One region of the Pseudomonas sp. 8(2025) genome, then DNA from elsewhere that is predicted to be linked to it. Evidence: riboswitches for the same ligand, from Rfam matches in the RefSeq annotation. Region 1 holds a riboswitch; each other region holds the start of a gene.
What was found. Region 1 has a riboswitch for cobalamin ahead of cobO (cob(I)yrinic acid a,c-diamide adenosyltransferase). Riboswitches for the same ligand answer to the same signal wherever they lie in the genome.
Positions count from the first base shown of each region.

Region 2: it holds a riboswitch for cobalamin, as region 1 does, so the genes downstream of both, cobW (cobalamin biosynthesis protein CobW) here and cobO (cob(I)yrinic acid a,c-diamide adenosyltransferase) in region 1, are expected to answer to the same signal.
Region 3: it holds a riboswitch for cobalamin, as region 1 does, so the genes downstream of both, ACUXVH_RS27085 (TonB-dependent receptor plug domain-containing protein) here and cobO (cob(I)yrinic acid a,c-diamide adenosyltransferase) in region 1, are expected to answer to the same signal.
Region 4: it holds a riboswitch for cobalamin, as region 1 does, so the genes downstream of both, ACUXVH_RS10725 (TonB-dependent receptor) here and cobO (cob(I)yrinic acid a,c-diamide adenosyltransferase) in region 1, are expected to answer to the same signal.

Region 1 is NZ_JBQOIE010000019.1:27,245-29,438, forward strand. It holds gene ACUXVH_RS27470 (cobyrinate a,c-diamide synthase) at 1-186, opposite strand, end outside; gene cobO (cob(I)yrinic acid a,c-diamide adenosyltransferase) at 197-808, opposite strand; cobalamin riboswitch at 890-1,122, opposite strand; gene ACUXVH_RS27480 (hypothetical protein) at 1,294-1,875, shown strand; gene ACUXVH_RS27485 (PQQ-dependent sugar dehydrogenase) at 1,946-2,194, shown strand, end outside.
Region 2 is NZ_JBQOIE010000017.1:29,645-31,838, forward strand. It holds gene ACUXVH_RS26400 (CbtA family protein) at 1-1, opposite strand, end outside; gene ACUXVH_RS26405 (CbtB domain-containing protein) at 13-201, opposite strand; cobalamin riboswitch at 298-523, opposite strand; cobalamin riboswitch at 665-876, shown strand; gene cobW (cobalamin biosynthesis protein CobW) at 975-2,045, shown strand; gene cobN (cobaltochelatase subunit CobN) at 2,049-2,194, shown strand, end outside.
Region 3 is NZ_JBQOIE010000018.1:56,891-59,084, reverse strand. It holds gene ACUXVH_RS27085 (TonB-dependent receptor plug domain-containing protein) at 1-966, opposite strand, end outside; cobalamin riboswitch at 1,119-1,322, opposite strand; gene ACUXVH_RS27080 (arginine N-succinyltransferase) at 1,539-2,194, opposite strand, start outside.
Region 4 is NZ_JBQOIE010000004.1:241,457-243,650, reverse strand. It holds gene ACUXVH_RS10725 (TonB-dependent receptor) at 1-804, opposite strand, end outside; cobalamin riboswitch at 915-1,119, opposite strand; gene ACUXVH_RS10720 (NAD-dependent epimerase/dehydratase family protein) at 1,483-2,194, shown strand, end outside.

The DNA.
Region 1 (2,194 bases):
CACCGCGGCACCACTGGCGCGCTCAAGAATCATCGGGTCGAGGAAATCCGGGCCGCACTTGAAGACCCGGACCTTGCGCCCCCGGTTGCGGTGCAAGCGGGCCAGGGCCGCGGTCACCGTGGTCTTGCCCTGGCCGGAAGCCGGTGCGGCGATCAACACTGCCGGGCAATGACGAACATCAGTCATGAATTCACGCTCACAGCTCGACACCTTTCTGCGCCTTGATCCCGGCCTGGAAGGCGTGCTTGACCATGCCCATCTCGGTCACGGTATCGGCCAGCTCGATCATCTCCGGCTTGGCGCCGCGACCGGTCACTACCACATGCTGCATGGGCGGACGTGCCTGCAGGTCACTGAGCACCTGATCCAGGTCCAGGTAGCCGTGCTTGAGGGCAATGTTCAGCTCGTCGAGCACCACCAGGCCAATATCCGGGTTGCTCAGCAACTCCCTGGAAACCGCCCAGGCGGCTTCAGCCGCAGCGATATCGCGCTGGCGATCCTGGGTTTCCCAGGTAAAGCCTTCGCCCATCACGTGAAAGCGCACCTGCTCGGGGAAACGCCGGAAGAACAGTTCTTCGCCGGTGCTGTTACGCCCCTTGATGAACTGCACCACGCCACACTGCATGCCGTGGCCCATGGACCGCGCCAGCATGCCGAAGGCCGAGCTGCTCTTGCCCTTGCCGTTGCCGGTCAATACCAGCAGCAGGCCGCATTCGTTGGGCGAGTTGGCAATGCGTTCATCGATCACGGCTTTTTTGCGCAACATGCGCGCCAGATGGCGCTCGTCACGATCGGGGGATTCACTCATGGGGCAGCTCTCCGTTGGGGCTGGGGAACGGGGGGCAGGGAAAAGGAACAGACGGCGCTAGCCTGGCATCGCCCACCGTGATGCCGTTGGATGGATCAGGCCGGTCTCCGGGCTCATGAGCGGCATGGCTGCCGGACTGCGCGCCTTCCCGTGTCATTGACACAGTGGCGTCAGGCGCAGTCTTGACTCATCTACCGTTGCGGGGGCAGCGCCGGAATCGTCGTCGGCTCCATCACTGGAACAGACCCTGACCGGCTTCCCTGTTTCACTCTGTCGGCCACCGGCCACAGAGCACCTGAAACAAGTCGCGAAGGTTAGAGGGTTGGGGGTGGAGCGTCAATTAAAGCCGGCCGTCGCCCCCGGCACAAAACTGCACTGCATCAATAAACTGACGCCAATCTTGTGCCACACTCAGAGCAATGATATCAAATAGCCACTTTTCAGCGCCCCAGGCGCCAACCACACAACAATAAGGGGTGAGTTCGATGCAAGGCATGATCATCAGCAATCCGAAGCTGGAATTCCTGCGCCCGATGCTGGAACGCTGGTTCGATTGCATCGATCGCTACAACGCGGTTCGCGGCGATAACGAAACGCCCTACTGGTTCGACGAGCAGGCCAATCTCGGGCTGCTCAGCGCGGCGGCCTGGATGGCCGAGATGGTCAGCCTGGAACACAGCCCCAGCAGGAAACAGCAGGAAGAAGGTGCGCGCAACGCCCGCACCGACCTGTACCTGGCCACCAAGGAAGAGCGCGCCTACATCCACGCCACCCAGCGCTGGCCAAGGGTCAACAGCCTGAACCTGACCCAGGCACTGCTGGACGTTGCCCAGGATGCAAGAAAGATCAGCTACGCCAGCGACCTGAGACTGGGTTGCCTGTTCGTTGCCCCACAAAAATCCCAGCACAGCGCTACCCCGGAAGAGCTCCAGGACATGCTCGACGAACTGCAGAAAGAGCACTGTTGCGCCGTGGCCTGGTACTTCCCCTACGCCTATCGCAAGCTGCACAACGAGGCCGGCCACTACCACCCGGGCGTCGCCGTGCTCTTCAAGGAGGCCCGCTGATCGGGCGGAACCATCGACTGGCTATGCTTCTCTATGACTACGACGTCCGTGCACTCATAGGGAAATTCGCATGCTCAAGCTTCAGCACAGCCTACTGATCGCCATCGCCGCCGGCCTCGCCGCCTGCGGCGAAACTTCCAGCCTGCAGGTGTCCGACGGCACCGGCCCCAACCCCAAGCTGCCGGAACCCAACCCGACGTTGATCCCCACGGTCAACATCGCCCCCGCCATCGGCTGGCCGCAAGGTGCAAAACCCCAGGCCGCGGCCGGCACCCAGGTCAAGGCTTTCGCCGAGAACCTCGACCATCCACGCTGGCTC
Region 2 (2,194 bases), on a different contig from region 1:
TGTCGGCAGGTCTCAATGGCAAGGGAAGGCGGCGCTGTGGCGGGTGTCGTGGGCCGCGTTGTGCACCGCCTCGATGTGGGAGAAGCCGGCGAAGTACACCAGGCACGCGCCGAGGATCGAGGCGCCGATGGCGGCCACCAGGCGCTGGCTCAGGGTGGAGGTCGTGCTGGCGGAGTGGCTGGTGCTGCTGATGATCGACATGGCGCTTCCCTCTGGAGTGTCAGCGGGGTAGAGGCGCAGGAAAACCCCGCGTGATGGCCACGCAGGGTTTGCAACAGCGCCCGCCCACCGCGGGTTGTTATGTAAGTGTTGCGGGCCGGTCTCCGGGCTTGCGAGGGGCAGGGCTGTGTCATGCCGTGCCAGCAAGTGTCGCCTTCCCATGCCTTGGCACAGTGGATCTGACACTTCGCTCGCTTACCGTTGCGGGGGCAGCACCGGACTGGCCACGGCTTTTTAGTTAAGCACGTGATTCACCGGTTTCCCGTTTCACCCTGTAAGGGGCACCCGTAACAAGGTGTGTAGGAGATCATGGGCGGGGCAGGGGCGTCAATTGCCGTGACCGCTGCGCAGGTGTGCGCCGCGCTCGCGCAAGGTTCAATGGCTCTTTCGCCGGCAAGCCGGCTGCTACGGGCGCATTGTCGATTGACCGTCCCCCTGGCTCTGCGTAGCCTTGCGCTTTCGAGGTTCTTCGGCCACGGGTCGAAGCTAAGAAGGGAACGCGGTCGATGCCGCGGCTGCCCCCGCAACTGTGAAGGGTTCGATTGCTGCAAGGCCACTGCATGGGCGTCGACGACGCCGGTGGGAAGGCGCAGCAATCGCCGGTCCGACGACTGGCAAGCCCTCAGCCAGGAGACCTGCCTCGATCCAAGATTCTCACTACAACCGGGCGGGGTGATCCGGTGGCGAAATCTCCGCGCGCCCGGCGTTGCGGTTCTCGTCCCGTTTGCCCGCCTCCTTTTGCCAAAGGGCATCCGATGAAAACACTGGCCAAACTTCCCGTCACCATCGTCACCGGCTTCCTTGGCTCGGGTAAGACCACCTTGCTCCGGCACATGCTGGACAACGCCCAGGGCCGGCGCATTGCGGTGATCGTCAACGAATTCGGCGAGCTGGGCATCGACGGCGAAATCCTCAAGCAATGCGCCATCGGCTGCACCGAGGAAGAGGCCAGCGGCCGAGTCTACGAGCTGGCCAACGGTTGCCTGTGCTGTACCGTGCAGGAGGAGTTCTTCCCGGTGATGCGCGAACTGGTGGCGCGCCGTGGCGACCTGGACCACATCCTCATCGAGACCTCCGGCCTGGCGCTGCCCAAGCCTCTGGTCCAGGCCTTCCAGTGGCCGGAAATCCGCAGTGCCTGCACCGTCGATGCGGTGATCACCGTGGTCGACAGCCCGGCCGTGGCCGCCGGCACCTTCGCCGCCTTCCCCGATCAAGTGGACGCCCAGCGCAAGCTCGACCCCAACCTGGACCACGAATCGCCGCTGCATGAGCTGTTCGCCGACCAGCTGTCCAGCGCCGACCTGGTGATCCTCAACAAGACCGACCTGATCAGCCCCGAAGACCTGGCCAAGGTGCGCCTGGAAGTGGCCGAGGAGCTGCCGCCGGCGGTCAAGGTCATCGAAGCCAGCAGCGGTCGCCTGCCCCTGGATGTGCTGCTGGGCCTGGGTGCCGGTTCCGAGGAACACATCGACGGCCGCCACAGCCATCACGACCATCACCATGACGGCGATGACGATCACGACGACCACGATCACGACGCCTTCGATTCCATCTCCATCGAGCTGCCCCAGGCCGACGAAAGCCTGCTGCTGGACGCCCTGACCCAACTGGTGGTCAAGCACGGCATCCTGCGGGTCAAGGGTTTCGCCGCGATCCCCAACAAGCCGATGCGCCTGCTGATCCAGGGCGTGGGCACGCGCTTCGACAAGCACTTCGACCGCAAGTGGGGCGCCGACGAGGCCCGTACCACGCGCCTGGTGCTGATCGGCCAGGAACTGGACGCCGCCCAGCTCGAAGCGCAACTGCGCGCCGCACTCAGCGTCTAAGCCATGCACCTGCTCAGGACCCAGCCCGGCGGTTTCGTGTCGGATGACAACATTGCCGACCTGGGACAAACCCCCGCCGAGCTGGTGATCCTGTGCAGCGGCGATTCCAGCCTGGCGCTGCTGGCGGACGCCGCCGAGCAATTGCCCGA
Region 3 (2,194 bases), on a different contig from region 1:
GTAGTCGTTGTGGTTGCGCACCTTGAGGCTGGCGTCGTCGAGGCTGTCGATCCTGGTGTAGCGGGTGTCCCAGTCGTTGACATGGCCCTTGACGAAGTAGCTGAAGCCTTCGCCCAGGCGCTGCTCGAAGGTCGCGGTGGCGATCTGCTGGATGCGGTCGTTGGTGGTTTTCCGGTTGTTCACCGGGCGGGCGAAATCCAGGTTGGCGTCGCTGTACTGGTAGAACAGTTCCAGCCGCGAAGCGTCGCCAAGGCCCTGGATCGCCTTGGCGCCGAAGGTGGTCACTTCATAGCTGCGTTTCTTGTCCCGGGTGTTGGCGTTGTAGGCGCTGTTGCGAAATGGCTGGTAGCCATCGGAGACGTTGTGGCTGACATAGGCCAACAGCCCCAGCTCGCCCAGGCCGTTGCTGAGGATTTGCTCGGTGCGGGCGTCGCCGCTCCTGCCCATGAAACTGTCCAGGCCCAGGTTGACCTCGCCGGAGACGTCGCGGGTCTGCGGGCTGCGGGTGACGATGTTGATCACCCCGGACACCGCTTGTGTACCGAACAGCAGGCTCTGGCCACCCTTGAGCACCTCGATGCGCTCGATGGCGTTGGCCGGCAGGGTATCCAGGTACAGGCCGCCGTACAGGCGGTTGTTCAGGCGCACGCCTTCCAGCAGGATCAGGGTGTCGTCGTTGCGCCCGCCCAGCAGGGAATAGGTGCCGTAGTCGAAGGGGCCATTCTTGGGCGCCACATACAGCCCCGGCACGTACATCTGCAGGACCCGGGTGATGTCGCTGCTGGGGCCGGCGCGTTCGATCTGCTGGCGGTCGATGATCTCCACCTTGCTGCCGTACCGGGCCATTTCGGCCACCGTGGTGGACTCCACCGAGGGGGCGGAAACAAATTGCCGGTCCAGCGTCAGGGGGCTGTCGTCCGCCAGCAGCAGGGGGCTGAACAGGCAGCCGAGCAGGGCGCCGCTCATGGTGCGGCCAGGTGCACGCCAGTCGCGTGCAAGGAAAGCGTCAGGTGTTGTCATTGTTGGTCTTCTCGAAAGTGTCTTCGGGAAGCACGCAGGAGAGGGTATCGGCCACGGGCACGCGACCATACCGGCCCATGCCCGCCCACCGCAGGATTGCCAAACAGACGTCACAGGCCGGTCTCCGGGCTTGCGAGTCTGGCGGCATTCGCCTTCCCATACCTTGGGTACAGTGGCCTGTTGAATGCAGCACTCGCTTACCGTTGCGGGGGCAGCACCGGACTTGCCCGAAAAGGGGCGCACCGGTTTCCCGTTTCACCTCCTGCACGGCGGCAGGAGGCACCTGAAACTGGGCGGCATATGAACATCCGCCCCGGCGTTCGTCAACGTTGCGCCTGCCGCCAGGTGTTACCGGATTCATCGCCCTGACGCCTCTGTAGCCGCTGCCGAGCCCGCGAGGCTGCGCAAAGGCCCGCAGGGCCTTGCTTGGCAGTCTCATGTCGAGCACCTCAGCGGTCTTGAGATTTCGCGCCCCTGCGGGCCGTTCTTTCGAACGCGGCCCGAGCCTGCGGCAGCGGCTACAGGAGCAGGGCGCTTTGCGGGGCCAGGTGCCGCTGTGCGTGCAGGGCCGTGCGTGACTCGCAGGCCAGCAGCGGCACCGCCCGTACCGAGTCGCCCGGCTGCAGTTGCAGGCGCTTGGCGGTCAGCCGGTCCACCAGTAGGCAACCCGAAACCAGGCGCCCGGGGGCGGCGGTGATGCGGCAGCTTTCCAGGCGCCGGTTGTGAATCAGCCACACCGGCGCCTGTGCATCCGGAGTGCCCACCAGCAGGGGCAGGGTCTGGCTTTCGCGCACGCTGCGGATCTTCGCCACCTCGGCCTCGATCAGCGGCCCGCCATCGAAGATGTCGATGCAGCCCTGATGGCTGAAGCCTTCGTCGCGCAGGATGCTCACCGCCTGTTCGGTGCTGGCGTGGGCCTGGCCGATGGCGGCCTGCGCCTGGGGGCTGAGCAGGCAGGTGTACAGCGGCTGGCGCGGCATCAGTTCGGCGATGAAGGATTTGCTGCCGTGGCTGGACAGGCGATTGGCCTGCTGGAAACCCATCTTGAAGAAGTGCCGCCCCAGGCTGTCCCAGAACGGCGAGCGGCCCTGGCTGTCGAGCTGGCCGCGCAGTTCGGCCACCAGCTTGTCGCCGAACAGCCGGGGGAATTCGGCGACAAACAGCAGGCGCGCGG
Region 4 (2,194 bases), on a different contig from region 1:
GAAATAGCTGGCGGGTTCGCTTTCACCGCGTTCATGGGCCAGGGTGAAACCGAGGTCGTCGGTGGCTTGCCAGCGTAACGCCGCGCTGAGTGCCAGGCTGCGTGACTGGCCCTGGTCGACCCAGCCATTGCTCTGTTGCTGGTTCAGGGTCAGGCGGTAGCTCAGGGTATCGGTCAGCGAGCCGCCGCTGTCCAGGCCCAGTTGCTGGCGATCATGGGAGCCATAGCCCAGGCGCAGGTGGTTGTGGATCTCACCGTCGAAGGGCTTCTTGGCAATCACGTTGATCACCGCGCCGGTGGCGCCTTCCCCGTACAGCACCGAGGCCGGGCCGCGGATCACGTCGATGCGCTCGACCATCCACGGGTCCACCGGGAAGGTCTGGCTGCCGGCGCCGGTGTACAGGCGCGCGCCGTCGAACAGGGTCATCACCGAGGAGTGCCCGGTAAAGCCGCGGGCCGACAGTGCGGTATTGCCGTTGCCCGGGGTGGCGATGCTGGTGATGCCGGGGGAGCGGGTAACGGCATCCTGCACCGTGAGGTTGTTGCGGTTGCTGATGGCGTCGTTGCCCAGGCTGCTGGTGCTGGCCGGAGTCTCCAGGGCCGTGAGGTTCAGCCGCGAGCCGGCGGGCAGGGGCGTGTCCAGAGAGGTTTGCGGGGCGCTGGAGACTCCGTTCACTTGGGTCTCGGGCAAGACCAGGGAGGTTTTCTGTTCAGCCAAGGCCAGCGCCGGGTAGGCCATGCAAGGCAGGAGGGTGAAACACAGCGAGGGGCTCGCCAGGTGTTGCAGCAAGGAGGTGCGGGACATGCGATTCCTACTACTTGTAAGGAATGAATGAATCCCGGAGGGAACAACGCATAGGGAATCGCGGGCAGCCGCGCCCACGAAAACCGGACTGCGCCCGCCCACCGCGGGGTTGTCAAACGAAGTTGCAGGCCGGTCTCCGGGCTTGCGAGGGTCATGAGGCATTCACCTTCCCATGCCTTGGCACAGTGGTCTGTCGAATGCTTCGCTCGCTTACCGTTGCGGGGGCAGCGCCGGACTGATCATCGAAATGACGCACCGGCTTCCCGTTTAACCCCATGCACGGCGGCATGGGACACCTGAAACTGGCGCGCATATGAGCACTGCCGAGCCCTTGCGTCAATGGCATGTGGCCAGCTACGGCGGCGGTTTCAGCGCTTTATGTTGGGAAAGTCAATATATTGACCTATTTTTCCTGGCGCTTAAATAATCGACAAATATCGACGCATTATTGACGATTTTGCTTTTCTGACCCAGTATGTCGGCGCTGAGCGATTGATTATCTTGAGTTTTTTTTTGACGCCAAAGCTCTGAACTCTGCTCCGAAAAAAGGCGAAACAGCCTATGGGGCAGAGCAGCCAAACAAAACATGATGGCCAGGATGGCAAGTAGCCAGGGCTGATCCGTTGGCTGTGCTAGCTTCAGACGGCGTAGCCGCGGTTTTTCTCTTTGGAATGATCTATGTCTGCCGAACGGATACTGGTTACTGGGGGCGCTGGTTTTATCGGTTCTCACCTCGTGGATGCACTGCTGGCCAAGGGTTATGCGGTGCGGGTTCTGGACGACCTTTCCACGGGCAAGGTCGGCAATCTGCCCATGGGCGATGCTGGCCTGGAACTGCTGGTGGGGGATGCCGCCGATGCGGCACTCCTGGCGGATGCCGTTCAGGGCTGCGATGCCGTGGTGCATCTGGCTGCTGTGGCGTCGGTCCAGGCTTCGGTCGAAGACCCGGTGGCCACCCACCAGAGCAATTTCATCGCCACCCTGCGCCTGTGCGAGGCGATGACCGCGGCCGGTATCCGCCGCGTGGTGTTCGCCTCCAGTGCTGCGGTCTATGGCAATAACGGCGAGGGCACGCCGATTGCCGAAGACACCCCTAAATCTCCCCTCACGCCCTACGCGGCGGACAAGCTCGCCAGCGAGTACTACCTGGACTTCTACCGCCGCCAGCATGGGCTGGAACCGGTGATCCTGCGCTTTTTCAATATCTTCGGCCCGCGCCAGGACCCTTCATCGCCGTATTCCGGGGTGATCAGCATTTTCAGCGAGCGGGCCAAGGCCGGGCGGCCCATCACCCTGTTCGGCGATGGCGGGCAGACCCGCGACTTCGTCTATGTCGCGGACCTGGTGAAGATCCTGGTGCAGGGCCTGGAATGCCCCGCGCCGGCAGCCG